2 regions of the Oceanobacter antarcticus genome follow, and region 1 is predicted to be linked to the other one. Evidence: predicted binding sites of a transcription regulator. Region 1 holds the regulator's gene; the other holds the start of a gene.
The links. Region 1 encodes sigma-54, which starts transcription at its own class of promoters, with help from an activator protein. Its sites were predicted from a motif close to TGGCACNNNNNTTGCTNT; they were not measured.
Positions count from the first base shown of each region.

Region 1 (4,460 bases):
CCGCCAGCGGCTCCGACACGCCTGCCGATGGCACGGCTGAGTCGGAAGACAAACAGCGTATCCGGGTGATTATCCAGCCCCAGCCCGACACGGAAGCACAACCATGAAAACGCTCAGGGCGGAACATCTGGCCAAAAGCTACAGCGGCCGAGAGGTCGTTAAAGACGTATCCCTTGCCGTCAGCAGCGGGCAAATTGTTGGCCTGCTCGGCCCCAACGGAGCCGGCAAAACCACCTGCTTTTACATGATTGTCAACCTGGTACAGGCCGACAAGGGACGCGTCAAAATTGACGACGACGACATCAGTCACCTGCCCATGCATGGCCGCGCCCAGAAAGGCATTGGTTATCTGCCACAAGAAGCCTCGATCTTCCGCAAGCTCAGCGTCGAAGACAACATCATGGCCATTCTGGAAACCCGCACAGAACTGCAAAAACAACAACGCCAGCAACAGCTGGAACAACTGCTGGACGAATTTCACATCCAGCACATTCGCAGCAGCCTGGGGATGTCACTCTCCGGCGGTGAACGCCGCCGGGTAGAAATTGCCCGGGCACTGGCCGCCGAACCCTCATTTATTTTGCTCGATGAACCCTTTGCCGGTGTCGACCCGATTTCCGTATCCGACATTATGGCCATCATTCGCCAGCTCAAGGCGCGCGGCATTGGCGTACTGATTACCGATCACAACGTCCGCGAAACCCTCGCAATTTGTGAAAAAGCCTATATCGTAGGCGGTGGACACATTATTGCCGAAGGCAGCGCCGATGAAGTACTCGCCAACGAACAGGTTCGGGCCATCTACCTTGGTCAGGACTTCCGTCTTTGATTCTTACTGGCTTACAGGGCTATGATGCCCGGCGCTGTTTCATTTCGACACCATGAAAAGCATTCCCAGCCTCACAGGCTGGCGTATAATGCACAGACCATGCCGACAACCGATGAACTATAACGCTGTATGAAAGCATCGCTTCAGTTAAAAATGGGTCAGCAGCTGACCATGACCCCCCAGCTGCAACAGGCAATTCGACTGCTGCAATTGTCTACCCTTGATCTGCAACAGGAAATCCAGGAAGCCCTGGATTCCAATCCCATGCTGGAATTCGAAGAGTCCGAGCACGACGACTACACGGATGCTCAGCAAAACAACGGCGATCAGGAACGAGAAGCCGCCGTCACGGCGACAGCGACCGACACAGACGCCCAGGAACTGGGTGAACAGTGGTCGGACGACAAGATGCCGGATGACCTGCCGGTCGACAGCAATTGGGACGATACTTTCCAGACTACCGCTGGCGTTTCCTCCGGCTCAGGCTCTGTCGGCGACGACGACTTTGACTACGACTCCCGTCATGCCACCTCCGACGACCTGCAAGGGCATCTGGAATGGCAACTGAATCTGACTCCCATGAGTGATGTCGATCGCGAGATTGCCACCATGCTGATTGACGGTGTCGACGACGACGGCTACCTCCACACCACCATAGACGACGTACTGGGTTCCATGGATCCGGAATTTGGGGTTGAGGAAGACGAAGTCCAAGCCGTACTCAAACGTCTGCAACAGTTTGATCCGGCTGGTGTTTTTGCCCGCGACCTGCGCGAATGCCTGATCCTGCAGTTAAACCAGCTACCAGCCGACACTCCCTGGCTGGCAGAAGCCAAACTGGTGATCGGTGACTACATTGCCTTGCTGGGCAGTAAAGACTACCCCACGCTGATGCGCAAAACCCGGCTGAAAGAAGAAGACCTCAAAGCCGTCTTGCGTCTGGTTAAGGAGCTGAATCCCAAGCCAGGGGCCGGAATCAGCTCCGAACAGTCAGAATACGTTGTGCCCGACGTGATCGTGCGCAACATCCGCGATGAATGGCGCGTTGAACTGAACCCGGATATTGCCCCAAAACTGCGGGTAAACTCCGACTACGCCTCGCTGGTGCGCCGCTCGGACAGCAGTGCTGACAACGCCTTCCTCAAAGATCACCTGCAAGAAGCGCGCTGGTTTATCAAAAGCCTGCAAAGCCGCAACGAAACCCTGCTGAAAGTCGCCACCAAAATTGTCGAATATCAGCTCGACTTTTTTGAGCAGGGCGAAGAAGCTATGAAACCACTGGTACTGCATGATATTGCCGATGCCGTTGGTATGCACGAGTCGACCATTTCACGGGTAACGACACAAAAATTCATGCACACGCCGCGTGGTATTTTTGAGCTGAAGTATTTCTTCTCCAGCCATGTCAATACCGATGCTGGCGGCGAATGTTCATCAACCGCCATTCGCGCCATGATCAAGAAGCTGATTAGCGAAGAAAACCCGCGCAAGCCACTGAGTGACAACAAGATCGCCGTCGTCCTCGGAGATAAGGGAATTCAGGTTGCACGCCGCACGGTGGCCAAATATCGTGAGGCAATGATGATTCCGCCATCGAATGAGCGGAAACAGTTGATTTGATCGACCCCGTCGATCCTTGTTCGGTTTAAAGCGAGCCATAAGGAGCCGTTTATGAGCATCAATATCAGTGGACACCATGTCGAAGTTACCGCAGCCATGGAAGAATACGTCAAGGAAAAACTGGTTCGCCTTGAGCGACATGCCGAACCCATTACCTCCGGTCAGGTTACCCTGACCCTCGAAAAGGGACGCCAGCTGGCAGAAGCCTCACTCCACGTCAGTGGTGCCGATTTTCATGCGACGTCATCCCATGACGACATGTACGCTGCCATTGACTTGCTGGCCGACAAACTGGATCGGCAAGTGCTGAAACACAAAGAAAAACTGGTTGCCCGACAGCACGGACAAGGCTGACACATGAGCATAGCGATTGCCGATATTCTTGCGCCTGAACGTACTCGTACCGATGTCGCCATGACCAGCAAAAAAAAACTGCTGGAGTTTCTGGCAGAGCTGATTGCTGAAGAAGTGGATGGCAGCTCATCGGATGAGGTTTTTGAACGTCTGCTTGGGCGTGAGCGCCTTGGCAGTACCGGCATTGGCGAAGGTATCGCTATCCCCCACTGTCGATTACGACAATGTGAACAGGCCGTTGGGGTATTACTCCACCTGCGTGAGGCCATCGACTTTGATGCCATAGACCATCAACCGGTCGATCTTGTATTTGCCTTGCTGGTGCCTGAAGAAGCAACAGACGACCACCTGAAAATACTGGCAACCCTGGCAGAAAATTTCAGCCAGAGCCAATATCGCCACCTATTACGCAGTGCGAGCAGCGACCAGGAACTGTATCAACGGGCGCTGGCCGACAACTGACCTTGCCCAAAACACGGAGACAGCACATGCGTCTGGTTGTGATCAGTGGCCGTTCAGGCTCAGGTAAATCCAGCGCACTGGCGGTGCTTGAAGACCTCGGGTTTTATTGCATCGATAATCTACCGGTCGATTTACTGCCAGCACTCGCAGGCTTGCCCTACAGTGCGGAAAAACGCGCCAACGTTGCTGTCAGCGTTGACGTTCGTAACCTGCCCGATGCCATAGAGCAACTGACCCAGGTACTGACCCGCTTGCCGGAGCAGTATCGCCAGGTCGATATCGTTTTTCTTGATGCCACCGAAGAAGTCCTGTTACAACGCTTCAGTTCAACCCGGCGCAAGCACCCGCTCACCAATGACAATATCTCCCTGGCGGAAGCCATTGAGCGCGAAACCGAATTACTCGAACCCGTCGCCAACCTCGCGGATCTGACTCTGGATACGACACGCATGTCGGTACATGAGCTGCGGAGCCTGATCAAACTGCGAGTGGCCGAGAAAATCACTCCAGACATGGCTGTGCTGTTCCAGTCGTTCGGCTTCAAACAGGGCATTCCCCTGGATGCCGACTTCGTTTTCGATGTGCGCAACCTGCCCAATCCCTACTGGCAGCATGAATTGCGCCCGCTGACTGGGCAAGACCCGGCCATCATCGAGTTCTTGTCCGGCCAACAGGAAGTCACCGAACTATTTAATGATATTCAGGCGTACCTGTTGCGTTGGCTACCCCGTTTTGCTGAAAATAACCGCAGCTATTTAACCGTTGCGATTGGTTGCACTGGCGGCCAGCATCGTTCAGTGTATTTATCGGAACGGCTGGCAGAAGCCTTCAAGCAAGAATTTGGCAACGTTCAGGTACGTCACCGCGAGCTACGGTCGACTGCCAACGGCAGTCACTGATACTCACCCAAAACAATAACATCGTTCCGGGAGCCTGGATGGTCAGCACTCAAATAACCATCATCAACAAGCTTGGTTTACACGCACGGGCAGCAGCCAAACTGGTTTCAACTGCTGCCGCCTATGGTTCTACCGTCAAGATCGGCTATCCGAACCGCATGGTTGATGCCAAAAGCATCATGGCGGTGATGATGCTCGCCGCCAGCAAGGGCACTGATATTCAAATCGAAGCCGAGGGTAACGATGCCCAGCCAGCACTGGATGCGCTCTGCGAGCTGATCAACCGCCGCTTCGAT
Region 1 covers NZ_JBBKTX010000007.1:19,221-23,680, forward strand. The annotation lists gene lptA (lipopolysaccharide transport periplasmic protein LptA) at 1-107, shown strand, start outside; gene lptB (LPS export ABC transporter ATP-binding protein) at 104-829, shown strand; gene WG929_RS07015 (RNA polymerase factor sigma-54) at 959-2,449, shown strand; gene hpf (ribosome hibernation-promoting factor, HPF/YfiA family) at 2,501-2,803, shown strand; gene ptsN (PTS IIA-like nitrogen regulatory protein PtsN) at 2,807-3,265, shown strand; gene rapZ (RNase adapter RapZ) at 3,292-4,164, shown strand; gene WG929_RS07035 (HPr family phosphocarrier protein) at 4,203-4,460, shown strand, end outside.

Region 2 (4,460 bases), on a different contig from region 1:
ATATTCACTACATGACATTCAGGACGATTAAAAATGAAGACAACGAGACTGTATTTCACCGCAGGAGTCCTCCTGCTTGGCGCGACATGGCAGGCAACGGCGCTGGCGCTGGGAGACCATCCTCTGAACGTTTACGGCAGCTTGCATGCCTCGCTGGATTATCTGGATTCCGATATATCGGAGGCTGAAGCAGCTGCCAGTGCCAGCGACAAATTGTCGTCGGGGGATGTCAGCCTGTCCTTCAATTCTTCGAAAATAGGTCTGCGGGGAGAAATACCTACCGATGTCGCCGGGCTGACAGCCCTCTACCAGATAGAACAGAACATCACCCCGGATGGCAGTAGCAGTAATACCTGGACGACGCGTAACAGTTATTTGGGCTTGCGTTGGCAACCAAGTGATCAACGCACCGCAGAACTGCTGGCGGGTCGCTACGACAGCCTGGTGAAAGGCATCGCGCTGGATTACAGCTTGCTCAAGCATACCGTTGCCGACCGCGGTGCAATTCTGGGGGCCGGAGCCAATCGCGGCAATGCCCTCGACTTGCGGGTGGAAAACATGTTGTTGGGACGCTGGCAAACCCCGCTGGCTGGTGGAGCACTGCATCTGGCGCTGCAATATTCACCGGATGCAGTGAAGTCGTCCGGTTCCGTTGATAACAATCAGCGGCTCTACGTGGGTGCTCGGGCCGATTGGTCGCGTGCAAGCTGGACATTGGCAGCCGCCACAGAACACTGGCAGCAACTGGCCCTGGGATCCGCCAGCGGTGATTCTGACAGCTGGCGTATTTTGGCGCGTTATCGGGGGGCACAATGGACACTACAAGGTTTAATGGAAAACTTGCGTTACCAGCCCGACGACCACAGTATCACCGACCTCGACCGTAAAGCCTGGGCACTACAGAGCGCGTGGAAATCGGGCAAACTGACCTGGCTGGGCAGCATCATGAAAGCAGCCAGCTACCGTCACAGTGAGGACACTGGTGCTGTGATGTTGTCTGGCGGGGTAGAGCGCAAGTTGTCCAAATCGCTCAAAACCTATGGTGTTTATACCCGCACCAACAACGACAGCAACGCCAGCTTTCAGGGCGTTGACGGTACTCACGGTGATGAGCTGGCAACCTTGCCAGGCCGCTCGCCACAAGCGTTATCAGCAGGGTTGGTACTGTCGTTCTGAGGCATTCGTCGACACTGACGCCACAAGGCGTCAGAATTTCCCCTGTTATTCTTGCCGACAAGTCCTGTTATGACCCCAGTTTACTCCGTCCCCGTAACGCCAGAGCCTCATGTCCGCGAGCTGGAAATCAAGCGTAGCCAGTTTATAACCTTTGTGGGGCAGGCCAGCGACCGGGCAGCGGCAGAGGCCTTTATTCGCTCAATTCGGGAGTTGCATCCCCAGGCACGCCATGTGTGCTGGGCCTACATTGCCGGAGCACCGGATACCACAGTGATGTCCATGAGTGACGACGGCGAACCGGGCGGCACCGCCGGACGGCCAATGCTCAAGGTGCTGCAACACAGTGGTCTGGGAGAAATTGTAGTGGCCGTGGTGCGTTATTTTGGTGGTATCAAACTTGGTACCGGTGGACTACAGCGGGCGTACTCTGATGCCGTTATTCTCGGGCTGGCGGAATTGCCAACTGAACAGCGTATCCCGCAAACCCGGTTGACATTGGAGTACGACTATCCGATGGAAGCCGTTGTCCGGCATTTGCTGGATCAATACCCCACCACCATAGAACACTGCGATTTTCAGGCACGGGTCTGTATGAAGCTGCTGGTGGCCGATAGTGACCGAGAAAATTTTATCCTGGCTCTGACCAACCAGAGTGGTGGCGCTATCAGGGTGGTTAGCTCGATTCAGCAAGATTGTTCATAGCAGTCGTCGTTCTCTGCTGTCTTTATACGCAACATACGCAACGGGCCAAGTGTGGTTGTCCTGGCATGCTGATTGTCCAGAATTGGCATTTTAATCGGCAGCTACGATTGAGACAGATCAATTGTGGCGGTTAATGTTTGGCGTCGATTTGCAACCCGTGTGCTGTCCCGGTGCACGCTTCTGTGGTGATGCCGGGTACGGCTAGTACCGGCTGCACCAGTCTGATTCCCGCTTTTCCAAAATCGGTCACTGATCTTTTTATCAACGCTTTGGGTTACACCTGTAAGCACATTTTCAGCGCATTTAATCGTGACTGAAACCCTTGTTATGGGATGCAAGTATCACCGTCCACTTTGGCATGTAACAGATGCACCCTGTCGGTGCGCGGGCAAGATGGCATATGGATTGCCCATTAATCCGGTGATCTGTCACACCGCACTTTGTGGGGTTGGCCATGGCTGTGTCTGGGGGGAGATAGCCTGGCTGTCACAAGGTTGCTTTTTATCGCTATATAACAACGAGGATAATATATGCGCAGATTGGCCCTAGTATTCACCGGTTGTCTGATCGGGTTGCCAGCCCAGGCGGAGGAATCCGTCGTTTCCACGCTGGCAGCCGATACCATTTGGGTCGTGACTGCCGCTGCATTGGTGTTTTTTATGCAGGCAGGCTTTGCCTTACTGGAAGCCGGCATGTCGCGGGCAAAAAACTCCGTCAATGTGATGATGAAAAACTACATGGACGTGTGTCTGGGAACCCTGATGTTCTGGCTGGTCGGGTATGGTCTGATGTTTGGCAATAACGTCACCGGATATTTTGGCACCAGCCATTTCATGATGTCGGATGTGGAACCCTGGGATTACACCGTTTTGCTGTTCCAGACCATGTTTGCCGCAACCGCCGTCACGATTTGTAGTGGCTCGATGGCTGAACGTACCCGCTACGATGCTTATCTGGTGGCGTCGGCTGTGATTGCGGCCTTTATTTACCCCGTGTTTGGCAGCTGGGTCTGGGGTGGCCTGTACGGTGGCGCTGGCTGGTTGGCCAATATGGGCTTTATTGATTTTGCCGGTTCGACCGTCGTGCATTCAATCGGTGCCTGGTGCGCTCTGGCGGGCATTATTGTGTTAGGACCCCGTACCGGTCGTTTCTCCCGCGATACTGGCGAAGCCCGCAATATTCCGGGGCATAATCTGTCGCTGGTAGCTCTGGGCGGTTTTATTCTCTGGCTCGGCTGGTTTGGCTTTAATGGCGGCAGCACCCTGGCTGCGACGGCGGATATCGGTTTGATCGCGCTGAATACCCAGCTTGCCGCCGGTGCTGGTGCGCTCGGTGCTTTGCTGTTCAGCCGCGTATTCCGAGTTCCCATTTTGCTGACGGCAACCGTCAATGGCAGTATTGCCGGGCTGGTGGGTATTACCGCTGGATGTGCCAGCATGGAGCCTCAGTGGGCCATTCTGACAGGGTTGATTGCCGGTATGATCGCCGTCGCCGGGTCATTGATAATGGAACGGATGAAACTGGATGACGTTGTGGGTGCGGTACCTGTGCATGGTTTTGCTGGCGTCTGGGGGACGTTGGCCGCCGGTATGTTTGTGACAGGGGATCTGTTTAACACTCATCAGGTGATGGTGCAGTTGATTGGCATTGTGGCTGCATTCGTATGGGCTTTCCCGCTGTCACTGCTGACGTTTGGGCTGATCCGGATGACGATGGGATTACGGGTCACCACCGCTGAAGAGCAGCAGGGCCTTGATGTGTCTGAACACTATGAGGTGGCCTATCCCGAGTTCCACAAAGACATGACGTACTTTCGTCAGTAAGTATGGAGCGTACGGATGAATATCAATACCAAACGTCGTGCGGTGTATACCGTACTGAGTGAAGTACTGGATGGCGACGAACTCTGGGATGTGATGTGGCGCTGGGAAGAGGGCTACGCCCAGAAATCCCAGTATGAGTTGAACGGCTTCTTTAACGACTGTCGGGATTTGCATGCCATCGCCTCCAATCGATCACAGCTTTATCGTGATCTGATTGGCTTGCTGATGAGAGGAACGTCTGGTCTGAAGGCTGACCCGATCTCGCAAATGGAAGCCTATCGGCAACGTAATGGCATACTGGACAACCCGGTTCCGCTCAATACGCATGAATGGATGCCCTGTTTTAGCGCTGTGGTACAAGAATTAATGCTCCAGGTACCAGCTGCGCAAGTGCAGCAGGTACGGATGCAGGCTGAAGAACAGGCGCAACAACGCGGGGTGACGCCGGATCTGGTGTATGCGTTTTCCATGCTGGCCTTAGGCAAGTCGTCCACTAATTTGCTGTCGCCCGATTTTGGTGAATTAAAAACACTGTTGAATCTGGTTTATGTCGCCATGTGTGAGCAACTCGGGCCAGTGGCTACCGATCGCATGCTGTCACAAGCGATTGAACGTGCCAGAAAAAAGTTCAAAGGAGTGGACGCCCGTCTGCTATTGCAACATCGCACACGTTGAGTAAACAGGTTATACGGCAGGGGACATCTATTTAATCCTGCACGGCGGCAACCCGCGCCCTGCGGGGGCTGCTGGGTGATCTCG
Region 2 covers NZ_JBBKTX010000014.1:39,222-43,681, forward strand. The annotation lists gene WG929_RS12190 (porin) at 34-1,176, shown strand; gene WG929_RS12195 (YigZ family protein) at 1,246-1,878, shown strand; gene WG929_RS12200 (ammonium transporter) at 2,409-3,701, shown strand; gene WG929_RS12205 (hypothetical protein) at 3,717-4,376, shown strand.
Region 2: the regulator sigma-54 is predicted to act here: its motif matches at 2,273-2,290, upstream of WG929_RS12200 (ammonium transporter).